4 regions of the Puerhibacterium sp. TATVAM-FAB25 genome follow, and region 3 is predicted to be linked to each of the others. Evidence: riboswitches for the same ligand, from Rfam matches in the RefSeq annotation. Region 3 holds a riboswitch; each other region holds the start of a gene.
What was found. Region 3 has a riboswitch for S-adenosylmethionine ahead of U5M74_RS09015 (F420-dependent oxidoreductase). Riboswitches for the same ligand answer to the same signal wherever they lie in the genome.
Positions count from the first base shown of each region.

Region 1 (3,199 bases), on a different contig from region 3:
AACACCTACACCTCCGCCGAGCTCGGCGGGGGCGCCTCCCAGGTCGCGTACGCGACGACGGCGCTGCGCGAGGTGGAGCTGGCGCGCAAGGTCCTCGCCGACGCCGCGGTGACGCCGCGCCCGGCGAGCACGGTGTTCTTCGGCGGCGGCACGCCCACCTCGCTGCCCGCGACCGACCTGGTGCGGGTCCTGGACGGCGTGCGCGACGCCTGGGGGCTGGCCGACGGCGCCGAGGTGACCACCGAGGCCAACCCGGACTCGGTGACGCCGGGGTCGCTGCGTGCGCTGGCCGACGGCGGGTTCACCCGCGTGTCGTTCGGCATGCAGTCGGCGGTGCGGCACGTGCTGGCCACCCTGGAGCGCACGCACGACCCGCGGCGCGTGCCCGACGCCGTGCGCTGGGCGCGCGACGCCGGCCTGGAGGTCTCGCTGGACCTCATCTACGGCACCCCGGGGGAGTCGCTCGCCGACTGGCGCGCGTCCCTCGAGGCGGTGCTCGCCACCGGCGTCGACCACGTCTCGGCGTACGCCCTCGTGGTCGAGCCGGGCACGAAGATGGCGGCGCAGGTGCGCCGCGGCGAGCTGACCCTGCCCGACGAGGACGACCAGGCCGCCAAGTACGAGCTGGCCGACGAGCTGCTCGCCGCCGCCGGGTTCGAGTGGTACGAGGTGAGCAACTGGGCCCGCGGCGCGGGGCGCGCCTGCCGCCACAACCTCGCCTACTGGCGCGGGGACGACTGGTGGGGGATCGGGCCGGGGGCGCACTCGTACGTGGCCGCGGGGACGGCCGGCTCGGCCGCCGGGACCGCGGCGCCGGACGCCGGCGCCGGCGTGCGCTGGTGGAACGTCAAGCACCCGCGGCGCTACGCCGCGATGCTGGAGGCCGGCGGTTCCCCGGGGGCCGGGCGCGAGCTGCTCACCGGTGGCGAGGCGGCGCTGGAGCGGGTGCTGCTCGGCGTCCGCCTGCGCGAGGGCCTCGAACTGCGCGTGCTGTCCGACGGCGGCCGTCGCGCGGTCGCGGGCCTGGTGGCGCGCGGTCTGCTCGACGGCGTCGCGGCCGTCCGGGGCCGGGCGGTGCTGACGCTGCGCGGCCGGCTGCTGGCCGACGCGGTCGTGCGCGAGCTCACCGACTAGGCCCCGGCCCGGGCCGGGCCGGGGCACGACGGCGGTGCGCCGCGCCCCCGTCGGGGACCCGCCGCCGTGAGGAACCGCCGTCCGGCGCCCCGGCGTGGTCAGATAGGGCCGACCCCATCCAGAGCGGCCGAGAGACCTGGCTCGACGACGCCGCAGCAACCCGGTGGGCCCCCGGGCCACCCTCGGTGCTACCGCCAGGACCGATGGAAAGGACCCGGCATGCTCCGCAGCACCGACCGCATCCTCACGACCCACGTGGGCTCCCTGCCCCGCAGCCCCGAGCTGCTCGAGGCCAACGCCGCCCGCGCGGACGGCGCGCTCGCCCCCGAGCAGCACCGCAAGGCCCTGCGCGACGCCGTCGCCGGCGTCGTGCGCCGCCAGGTGCAGGCCGGGATCGACGTCGTCAACGACGGCGAGTACGGGCACGCCAGCACGCAGTCGATCGACTACGGCGCCTGGTGGACCTACTCCTTCGACCGCACCGGCGGCCTGGAGCTCGTCGACGACCCGGACCTCGACGCCCCGAAGCGGTCGCAGCCCGGTGCGGTCGAGCTGACCAGCTTCCTGGACCGGCGCGACCTCGCCGCGTTCGCCGAGGCGTACACCGACCCGCGCTCGGGCATCCACCTGGCCGACCCCGACCTGCCGCCGCCGGCGTTCCCCACGGCCACCGGCCCGCTGCGGTACGTCGGGCAGGACGACGTCGCCGCCGACGTCGACAACCTCGTCCGCGCGGTGCGCGACGCCGGCGCCGCCGAGGGCTTCGTCGCGGCGCTGTCGCCGGGCTCGGCCGCGCGCATCTCGAACCGGCACTACGGCAGCGAGGAGGAGTTCCTCTACGCCTGGGCCGACGTGCTGCGCGAGGAGTACACCGCGATCCTCGACGCCGGGCTGGTGCTGCAGATCGACGACCCGTCGCTCGCCGAGTCGTGGGACCAGGTCAACCCCGAGCCGGCCGTCGAGGACTACCAGCGCTGGCTGCAGGTGCGCGTCGAGGCGCTCAACCACGCGCTGCGCGGGCTGCCCGCCGACCGCGTGCGGCTGCACGTGTGCTGGGGCTCCTGGCACGGCCCGCACACCACCGACCTCGGGTTCGAGCACATCGTCGACCAGGTGCTCCAGGTGGACGCCGGCGCGTACAGCTTCGAGGCCGGCAACGTGCGGCACGAGCACGAGTGGCGCGTCTGGGAGGACCGCACGCTCCCGGAGGGCAAGGTCATCCTGCCGGGCGTGGTGTCGCACGCGACCAACGTCGTGGAGCACCCGGAGCTGGTGGCCGACCGCATCGAGCGCTTCGCCCGCCTGGTGGGCCGCGAGAACGTCGTCGCCTCCACCGACTGCGGCCTCGGCGGGCGCGTGCACCCGCAGATCGCCTGGGCCAAGCTCGAGACGCTCGCGCGCGGCGCCGAGATCGCCTCGCGCCGCCTGTGGGGCTGACCGCCCGCCGGCAGGTCCGACGACGAGGCTGACGGACGAGGGCCCCGACCGCGCACGCGGTCGGGGCCCTCGTCGGTGCGGCACCCCGCCGGGCGGCGGGCCGCGGTGCTCAGCGGATGACGCGGATGTTCACCGGGTAGCGGTACGGCTCGGACCGCGAGGCCACCACCGAGGCGAGGATCGAGAAGATCACCGAGCAGACCCAGACGCCAGCAAATGTGAGTGCCCCAATGAAGAACAGTGGGATGAGGAGCACGCTGGCGACGTAGCCGATCGCCAGGGTGATCTGGAAGTTCACCGCCTCCTTGCCGTGCTGGTCGACGAACCGGCTGCGCTCGCGGAACACGAGCCAGATCACCAGCGGCACGAGGAACGACAGGAAGGCGCCGCCGAGGTGGGCCAGGATCGCCCAGGTCTTCTCGTCACCCTGCGTCATGGGGCGCGGTCCGTAGCCGGAGTAGGGCTGCTGCGGCGTGGGCTGGCCGTACCCCTGCTGGCCGTACCCCTGCTGGCCGTACCCCTGCTGGCCGTAGGGCGACCCGTACGGCGGCTGCTGGCCGTAGGGCCCGCCGGCGGGCGGCGGCTGCGGGCTCCCGTACGGCGGCTGCGGCGCCCCGGGACCCGGCTG
Region 1 is NZ_JAXUAK010000002.1:274,078-277,276, reverse strand. Features, by position in the region: gene hemW (radical SAM family heme chaperone HemW) at 1-1,134, shown strand, start outside; SAM riboswitch class I at 1,246-1,344, shown strand; gene U5M74_RS03585 (cobalamin-independent methionine synthase II family protein) at 1,354-2,571, shown strand; gene U5M74_RS03580 (DUF4870 domain-containing protein) at 2,681-3,199, opposite strand, start outside.
Region 1: another riboswitch for S-adenosylmethionine. It lies ahead of U5M74_RS03585 (cobalamin-independent methionine synthase II family protein); the one in region 3 lies ahead of U5M74_RS09015 (F420-dependent oxidoreductase).

Region 2 (3,199 bases), on a different contig from region 3:
TCGGCCGGGACCTCGCACGGCCGCAGCACCGGGCCCGACGACGTCAACCACACGTTCGCGCCGAAGCTGTCGGCGCCGCCGAGCTGCTCGGCCTCCAGCGTCACGGTGCGGCCGTCGCCGCGCGCCACGCGGCTGACCGCCCAGGGCCGCCCCGCGATCTGGAACCGGGTCCAGCCCTCCGGCACGCGGGCGAGCAGGCGCCCCAGCTCCTCGGGCCCGACGTCGCCCGCCGCGGCGCCTACGCCCGCCGCGCCGGCCTCGCCCGCGTCCGCCACCGCCGTCGTCACCCCTTGAAGGCGTGCAGCGCCTCGACGACGAGCGCGTGGTCGTCCTGCTGCGCCAGCCCCGAGACGGTGACGACGCCGACGATGCCCACGCCCTCGACCCGGACCGGGAACGCGCCGCCGTGCGCCACGTACTCGGTGAACGGCAGGCCGTGCTTGTGGTTGAAGTCCTGGCCCTTGGCGCGCGCCCTGAGGCCCTGGAGGTACGACGACGTGCCGAACCGGTAGACGGTGCGGACCTTGCGCTCGACCCAGGTGTCGTTGTCGGGCGTGGTGCCCTCGCGCGCGGCGTGGAACACCTGCTGGGTGCCCTTGCGCACGTCGATCGTCACGGCGTGGTTGCGCTCGGCGGCGAGCTCGAACAGCAGGCAGCCGAGGCGCCAGGCGTCATCGTGCGTGAACCGCGGCAGCACCAGGTCGCGCTCCTCGGCCTCGACCTGGGCGATGGCCGTCGCGATGTCGGTCTCGTCGATGTCACCGGAGGTGTGCGCGCGGGTGGTCGTCATGGGTCCAGGGTGGCACGGGCGCCGGACGTTCGGCGGGTGACCGGCGGGCGCGCTGTCCGCGCTCGCCGGCCACTCGCCCGGTCACTCCGTGGCGGGCGGGCGACCGGGTCGGCGCACCATCCCCTGGCCGTCCTGCGCGAGCCGCGGCACGAGATGGAACCCGTCCGGAGTGTCCGGGTCGTACAGGACGACGGCGTTGAGCTCCCGCAGGTCGCGCAGCCAGGAGCTCAGCCGCAACCTGCCCACCGCGCCCGGGCCCTGCCCCGCCCGACGACGCGCCTCCATGCGCAACATCGTCGGGTGGTAGCCGTGCTGGTGCTCCGGTTTCACGTGCAACCAGGGCAGCAGGTCGTCGTCCGGGTGCGGCTCGGCGGAACGAGACGTCATGGGTGCCTCCCACGTCAGGAGGAGCCGTCGCCGAGGCTTGAACGAGCCGCCGGCGAGAGCTGCCTCGCACTTCCCGCGGCGGTTGCCGGCGGGCCGGTCTTCCTCCTGGGGCACCGTGCGCGAGGGGCGCGGTTGCCGGACCAGCACGCGGAGGGCGTATCGCTGATCGCTCGTGACCTGGACGCGGACGGTAGTGCAGGTCAAGGCGGTGACGCAAGGACGCTCAAGCGCGGCGAGGCAGCGCTGAAGGGCTGCTGGGATCGGGGAGGCGGCCCAGGAGGCGCGAGACGAGAGCTAGCCGACCGCGGCGACTGCTGCGACCACCTTCTCAGCGGCGGCGGCAGGGCTCTCGTGCTCCCACAAGCGGAGCACCTTCCAACCCATGGCTGACAGCACCCGATCGGTATCGCGATCGCGCACCTGATTCGCCGTCAGCTTCCTCGTCCACCAGTCGCTGTTGGCGCGAGGTCTGGTCCCGTGCTCCGGGCATCCGTGCCAGAAGCATCCGTCGACGAAGACAGCGATCCTCTTTCGCGTGAAAGCGATGTCGATCGTCCTGCGTCGCTGCCCTGGGACGGGGTAGGCCACGCGATATCGCAACCCACGGGCGTGAAGCTGCCGGCGTATCGCGAGCTCGGGCGCAGTGTCGCGGCGGCGAGCCGTACTCATCCGCCGCGACACGACAGCCGAGGACGGACCAGGGTGCGCTGGGACGAACTGCGGATTCAACGTCAGCTCGCAAGCGCCTCGACGTGCACGTCGGAGCCGCGGGCGGTCTCGGCAGCTGGCTCCAGGATCCTCATGAGATCGGGCTGATGGAACGTCGGCGTGCCGATCGACGGCGCGACCGTCTCATCCCAAACACGAGTCTGCGAGCACGCCTCATAGAGACCGGCCAACGCGGGGTCGTCCGGAAGTGCGGATCGGAAGTGGTGACCCATGAACTGGACGAGCGCGAACTTGACCGCACCGACGTGGACGGCGTTGCCGAACTGCTTGTAGAAGGCGCGGTCCCACTGCTCCGGCTTTCTGGATCCGTCGTGCCGCAACCGCGCCATGGCCTCATACACGCGGTCCGGGAATCCCTGGAGACGCCCGGCCTCGTACGGACTCAGCCGGCGCATGTCTGACCCGAGGATCGGCGTCTGCGTGATTGCCACGAGCGCAGGGGCGTACGTCGCCTTTTTTATCCGGATGCCGGAAGGGCGAAGCTGAATCAGACACTCGTCAAGAGAGCGCGCGTCGCCGGCTTGCCACTCGAGCTTCTTCCAACTGTTGTTGCCGAGAGCGAGGATCTCCTCGCGCGCGCCCGCCGCATCGATCTCGGTGGCGTAGTCGTCCAGGAACTTCACTGACTTCCTGACGAAATCCGCCTTCCACGGTTGCCCCATGGCCGCCGCTTCCGCGTACTGCGACGCTCGCCACGTCGGTTCTGCGACACGGAACCAGATCGGATGTCCAGGGAACGGCACGGCACCGTCCGGAAGGCCGTTGTTCACGACAGCAGCCAAGAGGTCGCGCCAGGGGGCCACCCACTCCTCGTCGGCGACCGCGAGGTCTCGGCCATCGACGTCGCAGAGACTCGCCAGGCGTGCGGCCGTCTCCGGGTCCGCTGAACGAAGCCACGCCTCGCTGATCGCCGCAGGCGCCTCGTCCCACAGCTTCGTCTCGGCGATGCGCCACGTCGTAGGATCCCAAGACCCGAAGTCGAACCCGGGAAACTCAGTTTCGTTCACCGCGAGGTCGCGACGGATCGCCATGATGTAGACGCGCTCACGAACCTGCGGCCCTCCGCCGAGATGGTTCGCGATCTTGTGCGGCGAGATCAGCGTCGGCTTGTCGCTCACGACATAGCCAACCCCACGGAGCGCTTCGACGATCGTCCTGAACGTCGAGTCCCTGTGCTTGGGGCCTACGAGGTTGCGCACGTTCTCGAGAAAGACGATCTTCGGGTGCTTCTCCGCCACGATCCGAAGAATGTTGTAGAAGAGCGTTCCGCGCGTCTCGTCGAGCACACCCTTC
Region 2 is NZ_JAXUAK010000013.1:74,987-78,185, forward strand. Features, by position in the region: gene U5M74_RS12495 (alpha/beta fold hydrolase) at 1-287, opposite strand, end outside; gene U5M74_RS12500 (heme-degrading domain-containing protein) at 284-790, opposite strand; gene U5M74_RS12505 (hypothetical protein) at 872-1,177, opposite strand; SAM riboswitch class IV at 1,239-1,355, opposite strand; gene U5M74_RS12510 (very short patch repair endonuclease) at 1,472-1,846, opposite strand; gene dcm (DNA (cytosine-5-)-methyltransferase) at 1,909-3,199, opposite strand, start outside.
Region 2: another riboswitch for S-adenosylmethionine. It lies ahead of U5M74_RS12505 (hypothetical protein); the one in region 3 lies ahead of U5M74_RS09015 (F420-dependent oxidoreductase).

Region 3 (3,199 bases):
GTGCTTGCCGGCCGCGACGATCCTCTGCCCGACCTCGGTGTGCACGGCCGGGACGGTCAGGTTGACGACGATCTCGATGTCGTCGCGCTCGAGCAGCTGCTCGGCGGTCCCCCAGGCGGGGACGCCGTACGCCTCCGCCTGCGCCCGCGCCCGGTCGACCAGCAGGTCGGCGACCATGCGGACCTCGACGTCGGCGAACTTCGTGAGGTTCTCGAGGTACTGCGTCGAGATGTTGCCGGCCCCGATGATGCCGACCCCGACCGGGGCGCCCGCCCCGCTCACCGGTCGTTCTCCTCGAGCCAGGCGAGGGACTCGGCGATGCCCTCGAAGACGTCGCCGCCGTAGGCGTCGAACTCCACGACCCGGATCGCCTCGGGGGCGGCGGCGAGGATCGACGGCACGTCGACGTCGCCCTGGCCGGCGGGCGTCTGGTTCTCGAAGGCGGCCCGGAGGGCGTCGGGCACCACGAGGGCGCTCTCGCTGGACGGCAGCACCGAGGCGATGTCGCCGGAGACCTGGCCGTCCTTGACGTGGATCGCCACGACGCGGTCGCCGAGCGACCGCAGCACGGCCGGGGCGTCGGCGCCGCCGACGGTCGCCCAGAACGTGTCGACCTCGAGCACGGCCTCCGGGGCGAGGTGCTCGGCGAAGAGCTCGAAGACCGGCCGGCCGTCCACCCTGTTGGTGAACTCCCACTGGTGGTTGTGGTAGCCGAAGCGCAGGCCGTGCGCGGCCGCCCGGGTGGTGAGCTCGTTGACCCGGTCCGCGATCCGCCGCGCGTCGTCGGCGGTCTGCCAGCGCTCGGTGGGGACGAACGGGTCGATGACGATCCCGATCCCCAGGCGCGCCGCCGCCTCGAAGACGACGTCGGGGTCGGGGGCGTCGATCACGGCGGCGTGGCCCGACGGGGCCTTGAGCCCCGTCGCGGCGAGCGCGCGCTCGAAGTCGGCCACGCGGTCGACGAACGCGTACGGCTCGACGTGCTCGTAGCCGATCTCGCGGACCCGGGCCACGGCGGCGTCCAGGTCCTCGGCGATGGCGTCGCGCAGCGAGTACAGCTGCACGGAGATGAGGGACATCAGGAGCTCCTTCGGTCTGCTGCCTCTTCCGCCGGGCATGGTGCAGAAGTCCTGCAGGACCCGGTGGAAGTCGAGCATAGGGGCAAAACTGCACACTGGATAGTTTCTGCGCGAGGGTCTCCACGACGCGAGGTCCGTCATCTGAGAACCCCTGGCGAACCGTTGACACGGTGGTCACCGCTCCGTACTTTGCGGGCGTCGCGCTGGGTGCCGCCGTCGACGGCGACGCCCGCACGACAGGTCATGAGCTCCGACGCCAAGCCCCGGCTCGTCGGACGGCAACCCCCCGCGTGGGTGGGTGCCCCGGGTGAGGACCAGGCCCACCGCCGCCCGGCGGTGGGGCAACACGCGAGCCCGCCCCGGCGGGCGCCAGGAGGAGCAGGATGACCAGGAGCACCACGCGCCCGACGGCGGTCGCGCAGGCCCTACGGCTCGTCTCCGGCGGCGTGCAGGGACGCGACACCCTGCCCCGGCGGCGAATGTGCTGTCGTCCCCCGCTGACGACCCGATCCTCCTGATCCTCCCGATCCTCCTCATCCTCCCTGGCCGGACGCCCCGCCGTCCGCGCCACCCGGCGCCCGAGGGCGCCCGGACGGACCCCACCCTCCCGCAGCGCCGCCCGCGCCGCGCCACCGGCCCCCGGGCCGCGCGGCGCGCGCCTTCGACCGCGCCGAGATCGGAGCCTCCCCGTGTCGCACCCCCAGCACCCTGAGCCGCCCCAGCACCCCAGGCCACCCCACCAACCCCAGCGCCTGGAGCACCCCGACCAGCCCCGGTCCTCCGCGGCGGACGCCGACCGCCACGTCGTCGTGGGCGTCGACCTCAGCGCGGCGGGCGCCCGCCCCGGCGCCCAGCGCGCCCGGGGCCCGCAGGCGCCCCGGTCCTTCGACGGGCGGCGCTTCGCCGAGCTCGTGCGCCGGGCCGACCTGGGCGGCGTCGACCTGGTGACCCTCGACGAGAGCTTCCTGCTGCACCCCGGCCGCGGTCGGCTGACCGGGCGCCTCGACGCCGCGGTCGCGGCCGCGCGCGTGGCCCCCTGCACGACGCGGGTGGGCCTCGTCGCCGCCGTCGAGACGGTGCACGTCGACGCCGCGCACGTGGCCGCGGCGATCGCGAGCGCCGACCGGGAGAGCGCGGGGCGCGTCGGCTGGCAGGTGGGCCTGCCGCCCACGCTGGCGACGAGCGACGACGCCTGGGCCCAGCAGGCGGCCGCGGACGCCGACGCGGTGGCGCGGCACTGGGCCGGCGACGGGCGGGTCGGCGCCGTCCGGCTCGACGCCGAGGGTCGGCACGCCGTGGAGCACGACGGCGTCCGGTTCGCGGTGCGCCGCGACGCGGACCCGGTGGCGCCCTCGCCGCAGGGGCGTCCACCCGTCGTCGTGCGGGTCCGCACCGAGGCCGACCTGCCGCTCGCCGCCCGGGTCGCCGACGTCGTGCGCGTCGCGGTGGGCTACCGCGGGCGGGCGGCCGAGCTGCGCGAGCGCCTGCACGCGGCCGCCGCGGCGGCCGGGCGCGACGTGCCGCCGCGGGTGCTCGCCGACGCCTACGTGGTGCTGTCGGCGGACCGGGCGAGCGCGCAGGCGCGCCTCGAGCTGGTGGAGACGCTCGAGGGGCCCGGGGTGGCGCACGGGGCGCTGGTCTTCGCCGGGACGGCCGGCGGGTTCGCCGACCTGGTCGGCGCGTGGCGGGAGGTGGGCGCGGTCGACGGCTTCGTGCTGCGCCCGTCGTCCCTGGGCCCCGACCTCGACGCGATCGTCGACCAGGCCATGCCCGCGCTCGAGGTGGCCGGCCTGCGCCGGGAGGTCGCTCCGGTCGCCGCGACGACGCTGCGCACGGCCCTCGGGCTGCCGGCCGCGGGCGGTGCGCCGACGGCGGTCGCACCGGCGCCGGCGGCCCCACCGGAAGCCCCGGGCCGCGCACCGCGCGGCGCGGCGCGGCGGCGGCCCGGGACGGCCGGCCAGGTGGCGGCCGGTCAGATGGCGGTGTCCTCGCCCAGCCGGTGATAGGTGCGGTCGAGGTAGACGAGGGGCGACGCCGCGTCGCCCGCCTCGACCTCGGCCACCCCGGACTCCAGGGCGCGCAGCGACACCAGGTAGCTGTCGCCCACCGGCGTGCGCTGC
Region 3 is NZ_JAXUAK010000007.1:144,172-147,370, reverse strand. Features, by position in the region: gene U5M74_RS09025 (Gfo/Idh/MocA family protein) at 1-282, opposite strand, end outside; gene U5M74_RS09020 (sugar phosphate isomerase/epimerase family protein) at 279-1,079, opposite strand; SAM riboswitch class IV at 1,319-1,434, shown strand; gene U5M74_RS09015 (F420-dependent oxidoreductase) at 1,769-3,082, shown strand; gene U5M74_RS09010 (flavin reductase family protein) at 3,052-3,199, opposite strand, start outside.

Region 4 (3,199 bases), on a different contig from region 3:
CGACGCCGACCGCGAGCGTGGCGAACGACGCGATGGTGCCCGCCAGGGGCGAGGCGTCGGGGAAGAACTGGCCGTTGAAGACCAGGGCGGCGGCCGTGCCGTAGAGGTAGTAGTCGTACCACTCGATGGTGGTGCCGACGAAGGCGCTCGCCAGCACGCGGCGCTTGCCGGCCCAGGGGCGCGCGCCCCCGGCGGACGGCGCGGCGGGAGCGCTCGGGGTGGTCGGGGTCGTGGGTGCGGTGGTCATCGCGCGGCCTCCTTCGGGGCGCGGGCGGGCGCGTCGCCGATGGCGTCGAGGCCCTCGGGCAGCGTCCCGTTGATCCAGTGGTCGCCCAGCGCGCGGGCGCGGAAGGCGATCGGGTTGTGGGTGGCGACGGTCTGGGCGTTGCGCCAGTGCCGGTCCAGCCCCTTGGCGGTGGACGTGGCCGAGGCCCCGACCGTGAGGAAGAGGTCCTGGGCCGCCCCGACGGCGAGCTCCGGGACGGTGACCTGCGCGTGCTCGACGGCGATCTCCCCGTCGTGCAGCGCGGCCGGGGTCGGCCCGTCGAAGCCGGGGCGGTCGGCGCCGGCGCGGGCGGCGGCGGCCAGGCCGGCGTCGAGCGCCCGCGCCGCGTGCAGCACCACGGCCTCGGCGGCGTACGCCTTCGCGGCGATGCGCCCGGTCGCCTCCTGGATGAGCGGGTCCTGCGCGAACGGCAGGCCCAGCCCGGTGTTGAACGTGCGGCGCCGCGAGGCCACCGTGGCGGCCGCGTCCCGGCGCGCGGCCTGCGCGATGCCGGCCAGCACGGCGAGCAGCACGAGCTGGAAGAACGCCGCCTCGTGCACGGCCTCGGGCGAGCCGGCCACGCGGTCGAGCAGCGCGTCGTCGGGCACCGGGACGGCCGCGAACCGCGCCGTGCCGGTGCCGGTGAGGCGCTGGCCGAAGCCGTCCCAGTCGTCGAGCACGGTGACGCCGGGGGCGTCGGTGGCCACGACGGCGAACCGGCGCCCGTCCTGGCCGTCCAGCGCGGCCGAGACGCGGGTGTAGTCGGCGAAGATCGTGCCGGTCGTGTAGTACTTCTCGCCGTCGAGCACCCAGCCGTCCGCCGTGCGGCGCAGCGTGGTGCTCAGCGTGCCGAGGCGGTTGCCCCCCTTCTCGGTGGAGGCGTTGCCGACGGTGCGCCCGGCCAGCACCCGCGGGTACCAGACGGACCGCAGGTGCTCGGGCTGGAACCGCAGCGACTCCACGAAGCCGAGGTGCGAGCGGTACAGGTGGGCCACGTTCGAGTCGGCGGCGGCGAGCTCGACCAGCAGCCGCGCGACGGTCTCCACGCTCGCGCCCGGCCCGCCGTGCTCGGCCGGCACGCGCAGCGTGCCGAAGCCCGCCTCGTCGAGCAGGCGCACCTGCTCGAACGGCAGGACACGCTCCTGGTCGCGGCGCAGGGCGCCCTCGGCGACCTCGTCGAACAGCGGCCGGAACACCCGACACAGCGCGTCGTGGTCGGCGGGCAGCCGCGGGGGCGCGGCGGTGCGGACGGCGGACGGCGCTGCGGTCATCGGGGCGGTCCCTTCTCCTCGTCCGAGGAGCCCCGGGCCCGCGGGCCGGACGGCAGCACGGACCGCCGTCCGGCGCACGGGGTGCGCGAGACCGACGCGGATCCGGGATCTCCATCGGTCCTGGCGGTAGCACCTACTCGGGAACCCGAGGGTTGCTGCGGCGTCGACGAGCCAGGTCTCTCGGCCGCTCTGGATGGTTGCGAGAGGGAACGTACCCGAACATCCCGTGAAGTGGAACAGTGCTTCTCACTCAGTGGGACGTCCAGCCTGGTGGGCGGGCAGGCTCAGAGCGCGGCGGCCAGCGCCCGCCCGGTCACCCGCCCGGTGTGCAGGCAGCCCCCGAGGAACGTGCCCTCCAGCGCGCGGTGGCCGTGCGCGCCGCCGCCGCCGAAGCCGGCGGCCTCGCCGACGGCCCACAGCCCGTCGAGCGTCGAGCCGTCGCGGCGCAGCACGCGGCCGGCGGGGTCGCACCACAGGCCGCCGAGCGTCTTGCGCGTGAGCACCGACAGGCGCACCGCCAGCAGCGGGCCGTCCTTCGGGTCGGTGAGCCGCCGCGGCGGCGCGACGCGCATGCGCCGGTCCACCAGGTAGCGCCGGGCGGCGGCGGTGGCCACCACCTGCGGGTCCTTGCCGAGCCCGGAGGCCACCTGGGCGTCGCGCAGCTCGACCGCGGCCGCGAGGTCGCCCGCGTCGACGTGGCCGGCCGAGCCCGGCGTCGCCTCCGTCAGGGCGTTCATCCGCGCGGCCAGCTCGGCGGGCGTGGCGGCCCAGAGGAACTCGGGGGACTCCTTCGCGAAGCGCGCCACGGGCCCGACGGCGCCCGGCAGCACGCGCTGGGCGAGCAGCCGCACGTCCTTGCCGGTGAGGTCGGGGTTCTGCTCCGAACCGGACAGCGCGAGCTCGGTGTCCAGGATGGTGGAGTTCAGCACGAACCAGGAGTGGTCGTGCCCGTGCCGGGTGACGTGCTGCAGCGCGCCGAGCGCGTCGAAGCCGGGGAACAGCGGCGCGGGCAGGCGCCGGCCCTCGGCGTCCAGCCACAGCGACGAGGGCCCCGCCAGGATGCGGATGCCGTGGTGGGACCAGACGGGGGAGTGGTTGGCGATGCCCTCCGGGTAGTGCCACATGCGGTTCTCGTGCACCAGGGCGGCGCCGGCGGCGCCCGCGGCGGTGAGCATCAGCCCGTCGGTGGAGTCGGGGACGCCGGAGAGCATGCGCCGCGGCAGCCGCCCGTGGGTGAGGTCCCACCGGGCGCGCGCGAGGTCGTGGTTCGCGCCGATGCCGCCGGAGGCGACGACGACGGCCTGGGCACCGACCTCCACCTCGCCCACGACGTCGCGCGACGAGGGCCGCCCGCGGCCGCCGAACGGCGCGCCGGCCGGCGTGGGGTCGTCGGCCAGCACCTGCGCCCGCACCCCGGTGACCCGGCCGTCGGCGATCACGAGGTCGGTGACGCGGTGGCGGAAGCGCACCTCGAGCAGCCCGGCGTCGCGCGCCTCGCGGGCCGCCGCGACGAACGGCGCGAGGACGGCGGGGCCGGTGCCCCAGGTGACGTGGAAGCGGGGCACGGTGTTGCCGTGGCCGCCGGCGGGGTAGCCGCCGCGCTCCGCCCACTGCACCAGGGGGAACCACCGCACGCCGAGCCCGTGCAGCCACGAGCGCATGC
Region 4 is NZ_JAXUAK010000024.1:21,901-25,099, reverse strand. Features, by position in the region: gene U5M74_RS15445 (MFS transporter) at 1-247, opposite strand, end outside; gene U5M74_RS15440 (acyl-CoA dehydrogenase family protein) at 244-1,536, opposite strand; SAM riboswitch class I at 1,645-1,736, opposite strand; gene U5M74_RS15435 (FAD-binding dehydrogenase) at 1,821-3,199, opposite strand, start outside.
Region 4: another riboswitch for S-adenosylmethionine. It lies ahead of U5M74_RS15440 (acyl-CoA dehydrogenase family protein); the one in region 3 lies ahead of U5M74_RS09015 (F420-dependent oxidoreductase).